2 regions of the Caballeronia sp. LjRoot31 genome follow, and region 1 is predicted to be linked to the other one. Evidence: riboswitches for the same ligand, from Rfam matches in the RefSeq annotation. Region 1 holds a riboswitch; the other holds the start of a gene.
What was found. Region 1 has a riboswitch for cobalamin ahead of cobA (uroporphyrinogen-III C-methyltransferase). Riboswitches for the same ligand answer to the same signal wherever they lie in the genome.
Positions count from the first base shown of each region.

Region 1 (8,211 bases):
GTCGTTCATGAACCATCCTGCCGTAGCCGCCGGTTTGTCCGGCAATAATCCCGCATTTGATGCACCCATACCCATTCCGGTGCGTGAAGTGTTGCCCTGGGCTGTCTTTATCGGCCTGCTTTTGCTGATCGCGATTTATTTTGTCGGTGCCGAACAGGGCGCGACTTCGATCTTCCAGGGCATGTATATCCACGAGTTTGTCCACGACGGTCGCCATCTGCTCGGCTTTCCCTGCCACTGAGACCGACCATGATCCGAAATCTTTTGATACGCGGCATGATCGCGGGACTTGTTGCGGGCCTGCTCGGCTTTTGCGTTGCTAAAACCTTTGGTGAGCCTGCGGTTGATCGCGCGATTGCTTTCGAGTCGCAGCAGGACAAGCTGCGCGACCAAGCGGACGCAGCGGCCGGGCATCCACACGATCCCGCCGACGATGTCGAACTCGTCAGTCGCGGCACACAAGCGGGACTGGGATTGCTGACCGGTGTCTGCGTGTTCGGGACAGCATTGGGCGGCCTGTTCTCGCTCGTGTTCGCTTTTTCGTATGGGCGGCTCGGCGCTTTGCGCGCACGGGGTACGTCGGCGTTACTCGGCTTGTTCGGCTTCGTGACCGTCGCGATCGTGCCGTTCCTCAAGTACCCGCCTAATCCGCCTTCCGTGGGCAATCCTGACACTATCGGCGCACGGACCGCGCTGTTTTTCGGCATGGTCGCGATCTCGCTGATCGTGGCGGTGTTTGCTGTGCGACTGCAGCGTCGACTGCAAGCGCGCCACGGCAACTGGAACGCGGTGCTGATCTCCGTTGCGGTGTATATCGTGCTGATGGCGCTGGCGTACCTTGCTCTGCCGCCGATCGACGAAGTGCCGAAACTGTTTTCAGCCGCGCTGCTGTGGAAGTTCCGCGTGGCGGCAATCGGTATTCAGGCGGTGATCTGGACCACGCTCGGTTTGCTCTTCGGCGTGCTCGCGCAACGTGAAATGGAACAGGCGCCGGCCCGGAGGATTGCTTCGGCCTGAGCGCTTCGTTAGTGCGTTAGGGCTTTAATGCTTTAGTGCTTTAGTGCGGATCCAATGAGAGGCGGCTTGCGGGCCGCCTCTTTTTCATAGCGCGCTCTTGCGTGCAAGCAGGGTATCGAACAGGGCGAGCTTGTCGCTGTCGGCCATCGTTTTCCATACCTTGATTTCTTCGCGGCTTCTGAAACAGCCTTCGCAATGACCTGTGGTCTTGTCGAGCCGGCATACGTCCGTGCACGGCGAGCCGACGGGTTGAAGCTGTCTGGCGCGCTCGATGGTGAACGTGAGTTCGAGCGGTACGTCTATTTCCATCGGCAGTTCCGTAGGCGTTGTCATAGCATTTCGCCGCGAAAGAGGGCGGCGGCGGCCACCGGATTCGTCGGCCAGTAAGTGTGCATGTAGGTAGCCGTGATCGGGCCGTGTCGATAGATCGCCTCACCTTCCACGCCGGTAGTCGCGTGCGTCGCGGTGAGCAACGGCGACATGCTGGTCGTCATCGACGAGTAGTGGAAAGTGTGGCCGGTATGGGTGCCGTGGCGGCTTTCAACACGCTGCATGGCGAGCCGGGCCAGGCGTTTTTGCATCTTCGCGTGGCCGGGCAGAAGGGCAAGCATGGCATGCTGAGAACCTTCGATATCCGTCAGTGAGTCGAGCAGATACAGCATGCCGCCGCATTCCGCGACCACCGCTTTACCCGCCTCAACGTGCGCTCGAATCGAGGCCGCGCTCGCAAGGTTCGCTGCAAGCCGGGCCGCGTGCAGTTCCGGATATCCACCCGGCAGATAGAGCGCATCGGCATGCGTGGGAACGGGTTCATCGGCGAGGGGGGAGAAAAACGCGAGCGTTGCGCCCATCGCCTCCAGCAGATCGAGATTAGCAGGGTAGATGAACGAAAACGCAGCATCGCGGGCAATGGCGATGTGCATGCCTTTCAGCAAACGGGGCGGTTGTTCAAGGGCGGCGTGATTGAACATGACCGCGGGCGGCAGCTCGCGCAACGTTGTTTCGCCGATGGCGTCTGCTGCCCGATCCAGCCGCGTATCGATGTCGGCCACCTCCGCTGCCTGCATGAGGCCCAGGTGCCGCCCGGGTAGCGCAATGTCGTCGATGCTCGACAGATGCCCGCAGTATCGAATGCCTTCAGGAATGGCTTCGCTCAACATTTGCGCATGCCGTGCCGACGCCACGCGATTGGCGAGCACACCGTGAAAGGACAGATCTGCGCGATAGCGCGCGAGCCCGAACGCCATTGCGCCGAAGGTCTGCGCCATGCCGTGCGCGCCGATCACGGCGAGCACCGGGACGCCGAACGTGGCCGCGAGATCGGCGCTGCTGGGCGTGCCGTCGAAGAGGCCCATCACGCCTTCGATCAGGATCAAATCGGCTTCGTCTGCTGCTTGCGCGAGCAGCGCGCGGCAGCCGCTTTCGCCGACCATCCACAAATGCAGCGAATACACCGGCGCGCCGGACGCGCGTTCCAGGATCATCGGATCGAGAAAGTCGGGGCCGGTCTTGAAGACCCGTACCCGCAAGCCAAGCCGTGCGTGATAGCGCGCGAGACCGGCGGTGACGGTGGTCTTGCCCTGGTTCGACGCGGGGGCGCTGATGAATAAAGCGGGGCAGGCGCGCACGTCAGAACTCGACGCCGCGTTGCGCCTTCACCCCTTGCTCGCGATACGGATGCTTGATCGGACGCATCTCCGTCACAAGATCGGCCGCTTCGATCAGCGCCTCGGGCGCATGGCGGCCCGTCACAACCACATGCAGCATCTCGGGCCGCGCGGTGAGCACCGCGAGCACTTCGTCGAGTGGCAGGTACTCGTATTTGAGCACCGTGCACAGCTCGTCGAGCACGACCATCTGATACTCGCCGCTTTCAATCATCTTGCGCGCGGCGTCCCAGCCTCGGCGAGCCGTCGCGATATCGGCATCGCGATTCTGCGTGTCCCACGTGTAGCCGTCGCCCATGGTGATGAAATCGCAGTTCGCGATTGCGCCGAGGAAATCGCGTTCGGACGTATGCAGCGCGCCCTTGATGAACTGAACCACGCCGAGCCGCATGCCGTGTCCGAGCACGCGTACGGCCATGCCGAAGGCCGCCGTGGTCTTACCCTTGCCCGTGCCCGTATTGACGATCAGGAGGCCCTTCTCGCGCGCGGCGGCGGCCTGCTTTTTCTCGTGACCTTCCTTACGTCGCTGGGTCATGCGCAGATGCGATTCTTCGTCCGTTTTCATCATGTTCTCTGGTTGTCAGTTTGTTGTTTGATTTCTTGTCCGAGGTCGTCTTCGGCAATCGCGACGGTCACGCCATCGGTCACTCTTTTTGGCACGATGATTCGCCCGTTGCGCGACGCGAGCAGCGCGCAGGGTTCGCAGACGCCGTCGATGCCTAGCAGCGCCTGAACCCGTTCCGACGCGCTGGTTTCAACCTGCGCGATGCGTTGCTTCGAGAAAAATTGCAGCGGCAAACCGTGGCGAGCGGCGAATTCGAGCAGGGCGGTTTCGTCCTTCTTGCTATCAATCGATGCCAGCGCTCGAGTGCTCGCCAGCGACCGCGTCCCCAGCGCCGCGAACACGGCGGCATGAATCTGTTCGACGCTTACACCGCGCCGGCAGCCTATGCCGATGACCCATGTGCTCATGATTGCTGCGCGACGTAATCCAGCGCGCTCGCAATCCCCAGCCCGGCGACCGAGCCGATCACGACGATCGCCGGTGCGCCGATTCCCGCGCGCTCCACCGCTTCCGCCAGATGCCTGAGCGGCGCTCGCAGATGCCGTTGATCGGGACGTGTAGCGCGTTCTATGGCGGCAGCCGGTGTCTCCGGATCGAGCCCTGCATCGACCAATGCGTGGGTGATATCCGTGAGCCGCCGTACGCCCATGTACACGACCAGCGTCATTTTCGTCGCGACCAGCGCGCGCCAGTCGGGCTCGGCTGCATGGTCGCCCGCTTCGCGGCTGGCACCGTGGCCGGTGACAAACACGACGCCCATGGTGTGATCGCGATGCGTGACCGGAATGCCGACGGCGGCCGGCGCGGCAATGCCCGCCGTGATGCCGCAGACCACCTCCACTTGCACGCCCGCCGCATGCAGCGCCTGGACCTCTTCGCCACCGCGCCCGAAGACGAATGGATCGCCGCCTTTCAGCCGCGCGACGACGTGGCCGGCGCGCACATGGGCCAGCATGTCTTCGATGATCGCCGCTTGCGGGGTAGACGGATGTCCGCCGCGCTTGCCGACGTAACGAATGACCGCGTTGGCGCGGGCGAACTTCAGCACATCGGGATTCACGAGGTCGTCGACGAGGACGACATCGGCTTCCGACAGCGCGCGCACGGCTTTGAGCGTCATCAGCTCGACGTCGCCGGGGCCGGCGCCGATCAGCCAGACGCGGGCGGGCGTGCTCATGATTGCGCCTCGTTGGCACGACCCGGAAACAGGCTGCGTAGTGAGCAGAACGGTTGGAGCGAGAGCGGGCGCAAGCGTTGCAAAATTGGATTCATGTAAGACGATATAAGCATTACGTCCTTCATCCGTCCCTCGCGGATGCGGCGTCCGGCGCGCTATTACAGCTAGAGCGGCCGGTATCCGGGCTTGGCGACCGCATTCCGCTCGTTTTCCCGCTCGCTGGAGCAGTGGCTGTGGAGGAAATGAACGCTCGATTCGAATGAGAGTCATGAGTGAGAGTCACGAATGAGAGTCAGTCGAAGCGGGCGCGGGTCGCTTGACCGTTGCGGGGACAGCACAGGTTTTTGTCGACACGGCGCGTGAGGCCTCTCAAGCGTAAGCCTTGAGCCTTGGGCCTTGAAAATAAGCGCGCGTGCATCCTGTTTCCCGTTTAACTACGCGCGCGGGAAAAGCGCGCGTGAGCACCAGACGCGGGCCAAAGATAGCACAGCGGGTGTTGGTTGCGCTGGGCTTTTACAGGCTGGAACCGGCCCGCAGTGCAGGTTTAGTGCGCGCGCACCGGCAAGATTTCTCGTTCGCAGGCAGGGCCTGAACCTACACTCAGGCGCTGTCCAAACCTTGACGCTAACCCCCCATCAGCCTAGACTTCGCGGTAGTTTCTGGTGCTCGCGCGCGGTCTCTGCTGCGCGCAGTTAAACGGGAAGCAGGAAGCGTTGCCGGAACCCCGGCCGTGCCAACCTGCGCTGCCCCCGCAACGGTAAGTGAAAATCGCGCGACGTGGTTTTACCCTGATTCACGCCACCTCGCACGGTAAAGCCGGCTTCGAAAAACCACTGCATGGATACATCATGTGGGAAGGTGAAGCGGCACTTTCGCCAGCCCGGATACCGGCCGGAACGAGTCAACACCTGAAGCGGACGTTTGTCGCGGGGATGCGGCATACGGTCGACACTTTTCACCATGCTTTTCCGGATTGCCATCCTGCATCGCGACATCCGCGCGCGCATTTCATTGCTCGCTTGGTTCAGGAAAGGGCGACGCATTCCGGCAGCAAGCAGCCAATCGATACTACGGAGCAACGGATGCAAATGCGCAAAATCCCGGTCACGGTCGTAACGGGCTTCCTCGGCAGCGGCAAGACCACGTTGATGCGGCACATCCTGCAAAACGCGAAAGGGCTGCGGATCGCGGTGATCGTGAACGAGTTCGGCGAACTGGGCATCGATGGCGAGATCCTGAAGGGCTGCAACATCGGCTGCGAGGACGAAAGCGCCACGGATCAACCGAATCTGTATGAGCTGTCGAACGGCTGTCTCTGCTGCACGGTGCAGGAAGAGTTTTATCCGGTGATGGAGCAACTCGTCGAGCGGCGTGATCAGATCGACCATGTGCTGATCGAAACCTCTGGGCTCGCGTTACCCAAACCGCTCGTGCAGGCTTTCAACTGGCCGTCCATCAAGAATGCATTCACCGTGGACGCTGTCGTGACCGTGGTCGACGGTCCGGCGGCGGCAAGCGGCCAGTTCGCGGCGAACCCGCAAGCTGTCGACGCACAACGCCGCGCCGATCCGAATCTCGATCACGAGTCTCCTCTGCATGAGTTGTTTGAAGATCAGCTTGCTTCAGCGGATCTGGTGATTCTCAACAAGACCGATCTGATCGATGAAACGCAGCAGCGTGCGGTGGAAGCGCTGATTCGCGGCGAGATTCCGGCAGGCGTGAAGATCGTGCCGGCGCAGATGGGGCAGCTTGATCTGCATGCGCTGCTCGGACTGGAGGCGGCATCGGAAACGACTATTCATTTGCGTGTCGATCATCATGGTTCCGTCGACGACGAAGGCCACGCCGATCATCATCATGACGACTTCGATTCAGTCGTGGTGGAAGCGCGGGTCGAGTCGCGCGACGCCGTGGTAGCCGCGCTGCGCTCACTGGTCGATGCAAACACGATCTATCGCGTGAAGGGTTTTGCGGCGTTGCCGGGCACGCCAATGCGGCTTGTCGTGCAGGGTGTAGGCCAGCGCTTCGATACCTACTTCGACCGCCGCTGGACCGCTGAAGAAGCCGCCAGCGAGACCAGCCGGTTCGTGCTGATTGGTGAGGATCTCGATCAGCCGCGTCTGCAACAAGCACTGGTTGCCGCGCTCGCCAACGCACCCGTACAGGCCTGATCCATGCATCTGCTACGCACGACGCCCGGCGGTTTTGTCGACGACGCAGCCGGCGTCATGCGTATCGACCAGACGCCTGCGCCGATCGTTGTGCTCAGTTCGGCCGACACAACGCTCTCGCTACTCGCGAGCGTCGTGCCGCATCTGGAAGCAGACTTTCCAGCGCTGCGGCTCGCCAATCAGGCGTTCTTGCGACAACCGGCATCGGTGGATTTTTACGTCGACGACGTGCTGAAACATGCACGCGTGATCGTTATCGATCACCTTGGCGGCGAAGCGTACTGGCCTTACGGAATCGAGAGCATCACCACGCTCGCGCGCCGCCATGGCCAGATGCTCGTGATGTTTTCCGGCGATCTGCAGGAAGATCCGAACCTCGTGGCAAAGAGTACGGCCGAGCCCGCATTGTGCGACCAGCTCTGGCGTTATCTGCGTGAGGGCGGCGCGAAAAATGCCGAAGAGTTTCTTCGTTGCATCGCGTTTCGGGCGTTGGGGTATGGGCGTGAAGCGCGTGCACCGAGTCCGCTGCCGGCAGTGGCAATCTATCATCCGGCGCGGCAGATCGCGACCATTGACGACTGGAGAACGCGTTGGGTTCAAGGTGCGCCCGTCGTCGCCGTGCTGTTCTACCGGGCCCATTTGCAGTCCGGCAATACGGATGTGTTCGATGCGTTGATCGAGGCCCTGGAAGCGCAGGGCCTCAACCCACTGCCGATCGCGATGGCGTCGCTGAAAGACCCGTTGAGTCGCGAAGTCGTGCAGCAGCTTTGCGCGGATCACGGTGCGTCGCTGGTGCTGAACACGACTTCGTTTGCTGCCGGCGTCATAGACGACCCTGTGCCTTTCGAACTCGCGGGCGACGCGCCGGTACTGCAAGTCATCCTTAGCGGGGGCAATCGCGAAGACTGGCTCAAGGATAACCACGGGCTGAATTCTCGCGATGTCGCCATGCATGTCGCGCTGCCGGAAGTGGATGGCCGCATCATCACCCGCGCGATCAGCTTCAAGGGGCTCGCGTATCGATGCAAGATCACGCAGGTGGATGTCGTGCGATATCAGCCCGATCTAGAACGGGTGCGTTTCGTGGCCGAGTTGAGCCAACGCTGGTGTCGCTTGCGGCAACTCGACAATGCCGAGAAACGCATCGCGCTCGTGCTCGCGAACTATCCGCTGAGTGAAGGCCGCATCGGCAATGGCGTGGGTCTCGATACACCCGCGTCCGTCGTCAACATCCTTTCGATGCTCGATAAAGAAGGGTATCGAGTGGATGACATTCCCGCCGATGGTGGCGCGCTGATGCAGGCGCTAACCTCGGGCGTGACGAATGATCCCGTGGTTCGCAACTTGCGTCCCGCGTTGCAAAGCCTCGCGCTTGACGATTACCTCGACGCTTTCGCGAAGCTGCCGGACAACGTCCAGCAGGAGTTGAATACGCGCTGGGGACCGCCCGAAAGCGATCCCACGATCCGGCGCGGCCGCTTCATGATCGCGGGCTGGCGCTGCGGGCATGTGTTCATCGGCATCCAGCCGGCGCGCTCGCGTGAGCGCGGCGACTACGCGAGTTATCACGACGCGGAGCTCGTGCCGCCGCACGCGTATCTCGCTTTCTACTTC
Region 1 covers NZ_CAXURX020000002.1:984,728-992,938, forward strand. The annotation lists gene ACSQ8V_RS22805 (CbtB domain-containing protein) at 8-241, shown strand; gene ACSQ8V_RS22810 (CbtA family protein) at 250-1,017, shown strand; gene ACSQ8V_RS22815 (DUF1289 domain-containing protein) at 1,102-1,350, opposite strand; gene ACSQ8V_RS22820 (cobyrinate a,c-diamide synthase) at 1,347-2,645, opposite strand; gene cobO (cob(I)yrinic acid a,c-diamide adenosyltransferase) at 2,647-3,249, opposite strand; gene ACSQ8V_RS22830 (cobalamin biosynthesis protein) at 3,249-3,656, opposite strand; gene cobA (uroporphyrinogen-III C-methyltransferase) at 3,653-4,426, opposite strand; cobalamin riboswitch at 4,581-4,910, opposite strand; cobalamin riboswitch at 5,070-5,336, shown strand; gene cobW (cobalamin biosynthesis protein CobW) at 5,509-6,597, shown strand; gene cobN (cobaltochelatase subunit CobN) at 6,601-8,211, shown strand, end outside.

Region 2 (8,211 bases), on a different contig from region 1:
ATCCCGCCTATTTTGGATTGCACCTGGAGTTTTGAACGTGCCTTGGGGCGGGCGAGCAAGGACAGATGGATTGACCGCCCATTGTGTCGCTTCCATGCAGCCGTTGCTGATGCGCTAAGAGGCGCCCGCCTGGGAAAGATCACCGCGCTTGATGATTCACTAAGTTGTATTAACTAGTTACTGCCGCAGCCTGTGCTGCTTGAGTTCAACTTGATTGCCGGGAGTCCATGAAATGGCATTGATCGATAAAATACTTAAACGGGCGTTGACGTGCGCAATGGCAACAGCCGCCCTGGCTTCGTTTGCCGTGCACGCCGAAGATGTCCACGTGCTGAACTGGAAGGGGTATGGCACGGATGAGCCCTGGGCGCTCAAGGAGTTCGAAGCGAAGACCGGGTATCACGTGGTCAACGACTTCTTCAACTCCGAGCAGGAAATGCTCACCAAGCTGCGTACCAACCCGGGCGCGTACGACGTGGTGATGGTCAACAGCGCGTTCAACCAGCAAGCACGCGAACAAAACCTGCTTCAGCCTATCGATGTGACGGGGATGTCGAACGTCGCCGACCTGAACCCCAAGATGCGCCATTCTCATTTGCTGGAGATTGGCGGCCAGAGCTACGGCATTCCGTGGGTGTGGGGCGTGACGTCGTTTGCTGTCAACGACACAAAGGTCCATCCGGTTCCGGACACCATCCAGGCGCTGTGGGACCCGGCGTACAAAGGCCATGTCGGCATGCGTGACGACGCAATCGAAGCGGTCCAGTTCGCAGCGCTCGCAACGGGCCAGAATATCAACGACATCAAGAATCTCGATGCCGTCAAGGACAAGCTCAAGGCGCTGACCGGGCAACTGAAAACGTTCTGGAGTTCAGAGAACGACTGGAACCAGTATGTGGCGTCGGGGGTGTTTTACATCTCCACGTATTGGAGCGGATCAGCCGCACGCGCGCGCAACAAGTTCAACCTGCCGGTCACCTTCGTGATCCCGAAGGAAGGGGCGATCGGCTGGCTGGATTCCCTGTCGATTCCCAAGGGCGCGCATAACGTCGCCGGCGCGAAAGCCTTCATCAACTACATGATCGATCCTGGTTTCTACACGCAGTGGGATTCCCGTGTCGGCGCGCCGGTCTCGGCCAACGTCAAGGCAGTTGCAGCGTTGCCGGCCGACGCGTTCAACCGTGCGGTGCTGGCGAATCCGGCGGTGCAGTCGCGGATCCAGTTCCAGGAGCCGATCACCGACGACAAGCGCAAGGCTTACCTGCAGTTATGGCAGGAAATCAAGGCCCAGGCCGACTGACGACGTTCAAGGAAGTGCCATGAAATTTGCCCTCAGTTCGCCGCAAGGCCGACCGCTGGTTCGCGCCATGACGCTGGCCGGACCCGCCTACGTATGGCTCCTGCTAGCGGTGTTCCTGCCTTTGTCGGTCATGCTGTTCTACAGCTTCATGTCCGACGTGCCGACGAGCGGCGGCAACTGGTCGCTGACGTTCCAGAACTACCTGACGTTCTTCGATGAACCGCTGTATCGGAAGCTGATGGTGCGTTCGCTTGGACTCAGCGCCCAGGTCACGCTGATCTGCACGGTGCTCGGTTTTCCGTGCGCCTACATGCTCGCGAAAGTAATACGTGGACGCACGCGTGAAGCGCTGTTCCTGCTGATCATCCTGCCGTTCTGGAGCAACGGGCTGGTGCGGATATTCTCCTGGAACATGGTACTGCGCAGTGGCGGACCGGTGGACTGGGTGCTTAATCATCTCTGGCCGTGGACAGTCAGCACCGACCTGATGTTCTCTTATCCGGCAATCGTGATCGGACTGGTGCATTCCTACTTGCCGTATTCGGTGCTGACCGCTTATCTGAGCCTGCAGGCTATTGACGACTCCCTGATCGAAGCGGCTCGTTCAATGGGCGCGGGACGCGTGACCATCCTGCGCCGGCTGATCCTGCCGCTTGCGATGCCCGGCATGCTGGCGGGCGCCGTGTTGACCTTCGTGCCCGTGGTGGGAGCCTTCATGGAACCGCGGTTGCTCGGCGGGCGCAAGGGCACGTTCATCGGCACGGTCATCGAGGACCAGTTCGTTGCCGTATTCAACTGGCCGCTCGGCGCTGCATTGTCGTTCACGCTGCTGGCCCTCGTGCTGGCAATCCTGTTTGCCGGCATGCGGCTCTCGCGGAGGAAGGACAAATGAAGCAGGACAACACCATCGGGTCAATCGAGTTGGACACGCCGGCTGCCTCCAACGCGCCGCATACACCGCGTCGCAGGACGTGGACCGTGGGTGCATCGCTTGGGGCAATCGGCTACGGGTACGTCGTGGTCATGATTGGCTTTCTATATTTGCCGATTTTGGTCATGGCGTTGATGTCGGCTAACGCGTCGCCGCTTTATGAGTTGCCGTTTCATTTCACCACGCACTGGTATCAGGCGCTCGCCGAGGACGGCGTGCTGAAGGCGGCGGCGTTCCGGAGCATCGAGATCGCGCTGTGGACCACGTTGTTGTCCACCATTCTCGGCGTGATGGCGTCGCTGGCATTCTTTCGATACGACTTCGCGGGCAAGCGTTTCCTGCAAGCCATGCTGTTCCCGCCGATGGCGATCCCCTGGCTGATCACGGGCACCGCGATGCTGATTTTCTTCTTCGCGATCGGTATCGGGCGGGGCTTGCACGCCATCCTGCTCGGTCACGTGGCGCTCGCGTTGCCCTACGTGATCATCGTGGTCGGCGCGCGCTTGCGCACGTTCTCACCTGAACTGGAACTGGCCGCCCGTTCGCTTGGCGCGAGCGGCTGGCAGATCACGTGGCGCGTGACCTTGCCCGCGATTGCACCTGGCGTGGTGGCAGGGGCCTTGTTTGCATTCGCCGTGTCGTTCGATCAGTTCGTCGTCTCGTACTTCCTGTCCGACCCGGGCGAGACCACGCTGCCGGTCGAAATATACAGCGCGATCCGCAAGGGCTTTACGCCCGAGATCAACGCAATTTCAACCATCATCATTGTCGTGTCGATGGGCACGATGTTGATCGTGTCACGGCTGTATCGATTTGGTGGAGAGCAATAATGGCCGAAGTCAACGTAATCAAGGTATCGAAGCAGTACGGCGAATCACGCGCGCTGGACGACGTATCCATCCGTTTCGCGGAGGGCGGCCTCTATGGGCTGCTCGGACCGTCAGGCAGCGGCAAGACAACGCTCCTGCGCATGATTGCCGGCTTTGTGTTCCCGGACAGCGGGCAGATTCGCATCGACGATCAGCCGGTCGAACGCTTGCCCGTGGAGCGGCGGGAGATCGGCATGGTGTTCCAGAACTATGCGTTGTTCCCAAATATGAATGTGGCCGACAACGTCGCATTCGGGTTGTCCGTGAGGCATGTGGACAAGAGCGAGATCAAGCGCCGGGTGGGGGAGGTGCTGGATCTCGTGCAACTCGGCAGCCTGCACGCACGCGGGATCAATCAATTGTCGGGCGGGCAGCGCCAGCGCGTCGCACTGGCGCGCGCCATTGTGACGCGTCCTCGCGTGTTGCTGCTCGACGAACCGCTGAGCGCGCTGGACAAATCTTTGCGAGTGGACATGCAGGTCGAATTGCGCCGCATCCAGCGCGATGTCGCGATCACGACCGTATTCGTCACGCACGACCAGGAAGAAGCGCTTACGTTGAGTGATCGTGTAGGTATCCTGCGCGATGGACGATTGATCCAGGAAGGGACCGCACGCGAACTCTACGATCAACCGGCCAGCGAGTTCGCCGCCACTTTTCTCGGCGATGCCAACATTCTCAACGGTCGACTGGAGACCGGTGGCATGCGCATTAACGATGGCAGCTTGATTCGTTTCGGATCGCGCTCCGCTGTATCTGGTCAGATGAAGTGTGCGGTACGTCCCGAGAAAATCGCGCTCCAGCGTGCAACGGGCGCGGCCGCGCCGAGCGCGCATAACCGGCTGACGGCACAGGTTGCCCATCACGTCTTTGCCGGTGTGAATACAACCTATATGCTCGACTGGTGCGGCCAGCGGCTCAAGGTCCATGTGCAAAACTCCGGCGAGGACCTGATCCCGGTCGGCTCGCAAGTGACGTTGAGTTGGTCGCCCGACAGCACGATCCTGGTCCACTAAGGAGCTTTCAAGATCCGCATACCCTCTGGCGCGGGGCAGGGGATAGTAATTCCGTTCGTCCTGGGTCTAGTCCGGGAGATCAGGCACATGTCGGATCGGAGGTGGCGCGCTCAGAGTCCCACCCCCGACCGTCTCCAACGTGATTGCACTCAATACGCAAATATTCCGAAAGGTCGCTGGCGATAACCAGCAGGCATGAATCTCGTGCTGCCAGGGGCACCCGCACCGCCGGTTACTCAATAACCCCGACTTGATAGTGTCGATGGGGATTCGGAAGTAAAATGCGCGCATACGACTCGTGGAAGCTGGTGTAAATCCAGCACGGTCGCGCCACTGTGACCGGTTTCAGCACAAACCGGAAGTCAGACCTCGGCGTCGTATACCTCTTTTCTGACTTTGGGGCGCGCACTCCCCGGGAGACAAACATGACCGATGACCGATACTGCCCGCGATCCTGGCTTACAGCCAGAGCGGCATCCCCTCGATTGGCCCGCCTAGACCCACATAGACCCGCATAAGTGAATTCGGCTGCCCGCTTGGGGCGTGATCGATTGCGCAGGCGAGGTGGGCATCAGCGGTTCGCCAGGACCAGCACCCGAGACATGGGCGCATCTGCCGCGCGAGAGAACTCACCGCCACTTAAAAGTGCCTTGGCCGCTGCGCGTCATCGCGGGTTGATCTCGTCTATCGCGTGGACGGCAGGCCGGTGACGCCTCCAGGGAGGCCCGCGTTTCGTCATTGCCGCCATCCGAAATCGACATGCTGCGTTTGCGCTCGCAGCACGTCGTCCAATCTTCCAATAAAAAGGTTTTCCCCGTATGAAGTTCCGTCATTTCATCCTCACCTCTGCGTTGACGGTTTCGGCATGGCAGGTCGCGCAGGCCGCGGACGACTCGTCGTTTCCGCAGCCGGAGCAGCTTCCGGACGCAGCCACGCTGCCGAATATTCTCGTCACCGGCGACATGCAGCACCTGCCGCAATCGTTCGATCAACGCTATGCGTCGACGCAGGTCCTGACCCGCGCGGATCTCGACCGTTTGTCGCCGAGTGACCCGAGCATCACGCAAGCCCTCGCCACGTTGCCAGGCGTCACTATTTCACAAAACGGCGGCCCAGGATCTTCTGCTGCCGTCAGCATTCGTGGATCATCGGGAAGTCAGGTTGCGGTGTTCATAGATGGTATCCGCGTTGGTTCTGCGACTACGGGTCAAGCCGAGTGGGCCGACCTTCCGACCTCCGCCTTTGACCGTGTCGAAGTGATCTCAGGACCGGCGGCCGCTTCATTCGGTGCGGACGCGGTGGGCGGCGTCGTGCAACTCTTCACGAACCGCGCGGCCAATCAACCCAACCAGACTACGATTTCAACAGGCGGTGGTTCGAACAAAACGTTCGATACACAGATCCGCACTTCAGGCAGTATTTCGTCCACGGGTCCGCTCGCGGCACTGGCCGGACTGACCTATTCCTTGGGACTGCACGACTACAATACCGCGGGAATCGATGCGACCCAGCCCGGGGCTTACGGGCACGAGGATGGCCGCAACCCGTACCATGCTCAGGACGTGGATGCGCGTTTAGGCTATGCGCACGACAACTGGTCGATCTCCACATTCGCGCTCTATCACCGGTCCGATCTGTCCTACGACAATGCCGGCGGCGATAACCGGCAGCTTGATCATCAACTGACGACCGGCGTTGCGTTTCATCTGGACATCACGCCGTTCACGCAGTTTGACCAGTCTGTCGGCTACTCCACGGATCGACAGTTCCTCTATGCGAACAACCCGGCCATCCCGACCGATGAGATCGACTCGACGCGCTTAAGCACGTCGACCTCGCTGACCCATCAGGAGCGTGGTCAAACGCTCTTCAGTCTGCCACTGTCCGGTGAAACCAAGCTCGCCTACGACTTCACCCGCGAGCAAGCCTTCCTGCCGGTCGACATCCCCACGGGCGTGCCGACGCGCAACGATTCAGCCGTCTCGCTCCATCAATCAGTCACGCTCGGCGCGTTGACGGTGTTCCTGGCGGGACGCCACGAGATCATCCAGGGCCGGTCGATCAATACCGGCAATGTTGCTGTCGCTTATGCAATTACGCCGGTTTATACGGCACGCATTTCGTATGGCAACGCATTCCGCCTGCCGACTTTTAACGACCTGTACTACCCGGGTTACGCGAACCCTAATCTGCAGCCTGAGCGCAGCGATACGGTCGAGGCAGCGCTTGACGCGGCCTCTTCGTTCGGTACCTTCACGGCCGCTGTTTATGACACCCGCGTGCACGACCTCATCACTTACGACTCGGTGACCTTTCTGCCCGTGAATGTAGGCCGCGCGCACATTCAGGGCATCGACCTGTCGTACAAGGGCACGCTTGGTAAATCGACACCGGTCAGTCTCGCGGTCGGCATTTTGAATCCGCAGGATGTGACCGACCGGACGTGGCTCAACCGCCGTCCGCGTCAGACCGTCAGCCTGAACATCGATCACACATGGGACGAGTTTCACCTGCACGCGCTGAGCACGGGCATCTCCTTGCTTTACGGAGGATCGACCTACGACGACCAGTTCAACGCGACGTATCTGCCGTCGTACACAACCGTCGGGCTGCGTGCCGCGTACAAGGTCAATTCGCATCTCACCGTGTCCGCCAATCTGTCCAACCTCTTTAACCGGCAGTACGTCACCGCATACGGTTACAACACGTTGGGCCGGACGGCATTCGGCAAGCTCGCCTACACTTTCTAACCAAGAGAGCCGTTCAGCGGAAACTATTGCGTTAACCGAAGCACTCCCAAATTGCCGGCAATCTGTTGGAAGATGGCATTGAGTGTGGGGTTGTCCGGCGCGTGATAATAATTTCCCGGACTGGCGCAGCTTTGCATCGCCTGCTGCGAAACCGAGTTTGAGGCAGCACTGCCGAAGGTGATCGCGTACACGATCACGCCGCTCTGCTTGATCGCTGCGCAAACAGCCGACTGGAAGGTGTTGACGTCATCAGGCCAGCCTGCATTGTTGCCGCTCGACGGATCGGCAGGATTGTTTCCATGGAGTTCCGACGAGTCGGTCAGGCCATTGCTGAGGGTAGTGCCGTCTGCGCGCACTACGGTGGGGGCGGCGAGGCTCCGCGAGCCGACGCCTGACAGGCCGTTGAAATACAGGTCGTTGGGAATCGAGCCGGCCGCGCCGATCTGGTTCTCGCCATCGGTCAGGACAATCATGACGCGTTGCAGTCCTACGGTGGTCTCCGGTTTCGGAAAGCTTGAATCGGTCGAAATCCAGCCATTGCCGTTGGCGACGTTATTGGACCACGACGACGACAGCATGCGCCATCCCCACAGCAAGCCTTCCGGAATGATCGTTGAACCGCCCGCGGTCATGTTGCCAATCGCCTTGATCAGCGTCGGCTCGTCATTGGTGAGGAAGGTAACGGGTTGCGCAATGCAGTCACTATTTTGTGTCAGGGTCGACGTCCCATAACCGCTGCTGGACATCTGGTCATAATAGATTCCGAGGCCCGTGCCCTGTACATTCGATAAATAGCCGCTGCAGTAGTTGGGCTCGCCATTGCCATCCAGTGTGACAGGCACGCCGAGTACCGTCGAGGTGGTTGATCGGCCGCAAAACTGGTTGGTGTATGTGCGAATTTGCAGACCGGCAGCCGGTACGTTGTAGTAGTACGGCGTGAACTTCAGCGTGTCCGAAGGGGAATACGCATTCGGATACAGAAAGCCGTTCACGTCTCGCGGTTCGACCGCGCAACCACCCCATCCGGCAACTTTATTTTTTGCGCTCATTCCGACATTCGTCGTGTTGTAGGCGAACGATGGATTCATCCAGGTGCCCGCTGCGGGCAAAGCGCCACCAACATTGACCGTGCTCGCGAAGGGCACGAGACCGACGTAGTAGGTGGAGACCGATTGCGCATATAAATTTTGCACGAGAGTCGTCGTCGCCGCCTGGAGACCCGCCATCTTGCTCGGCCCGTTCCCTGACCCCGCTGCGGGATCGTTCATGGACCCGGTGTTATCCAGGACCATCACGAGTTCGAGCGTGCTTTGCGGGAGATACAGCGCGGTGTTGTTGGCAGTCA
Region 2 covers NZ_CAXURX020000001.1:2,203,283-2,211,493, reverse strand. The annotation lists gene ACSQ8V_RS09780 (GntR family transcriptional regulator) at 1-35, shown strand, start outside; gene ACSQ8V_RS09775 (ABC transporter substrate-binding protein) at 233-1,300, shown strand; gene ACSQ8V_RS09770 (ABC transporter permease) at 1,320-2,192, shown strand; gene ACSQ8V_RS09765 (ABC transporter permease) at 2,189-3,061, shown strand; gene ACSQ8V_RS09760 (ABC transporter ATP-binding protein) at 3,061-4,116, shown strand; adenosylcobalamin (AdoCbl) riboswitch at 4,390-4,542, shown strand; gene ACSQ8V_RS09755 (TonB-dependent receptor domain-containing protein) at 4,935-6,866, shown strand; gene ACSQ8V_RS09750 (VWA domain-containing protein) at 6,890-8,211, opposite strand, start outside.
Region 2: it holds a riboswitch for cobalamin, as region 1 does, so the genes downstream of both, ACSQ8V_RS09755 (TonB-dependent receptor domain-containing protein) here and cobA (uroporphyrinogen-III C-methyltransferase) in region 1, are expected to answer to the same signal.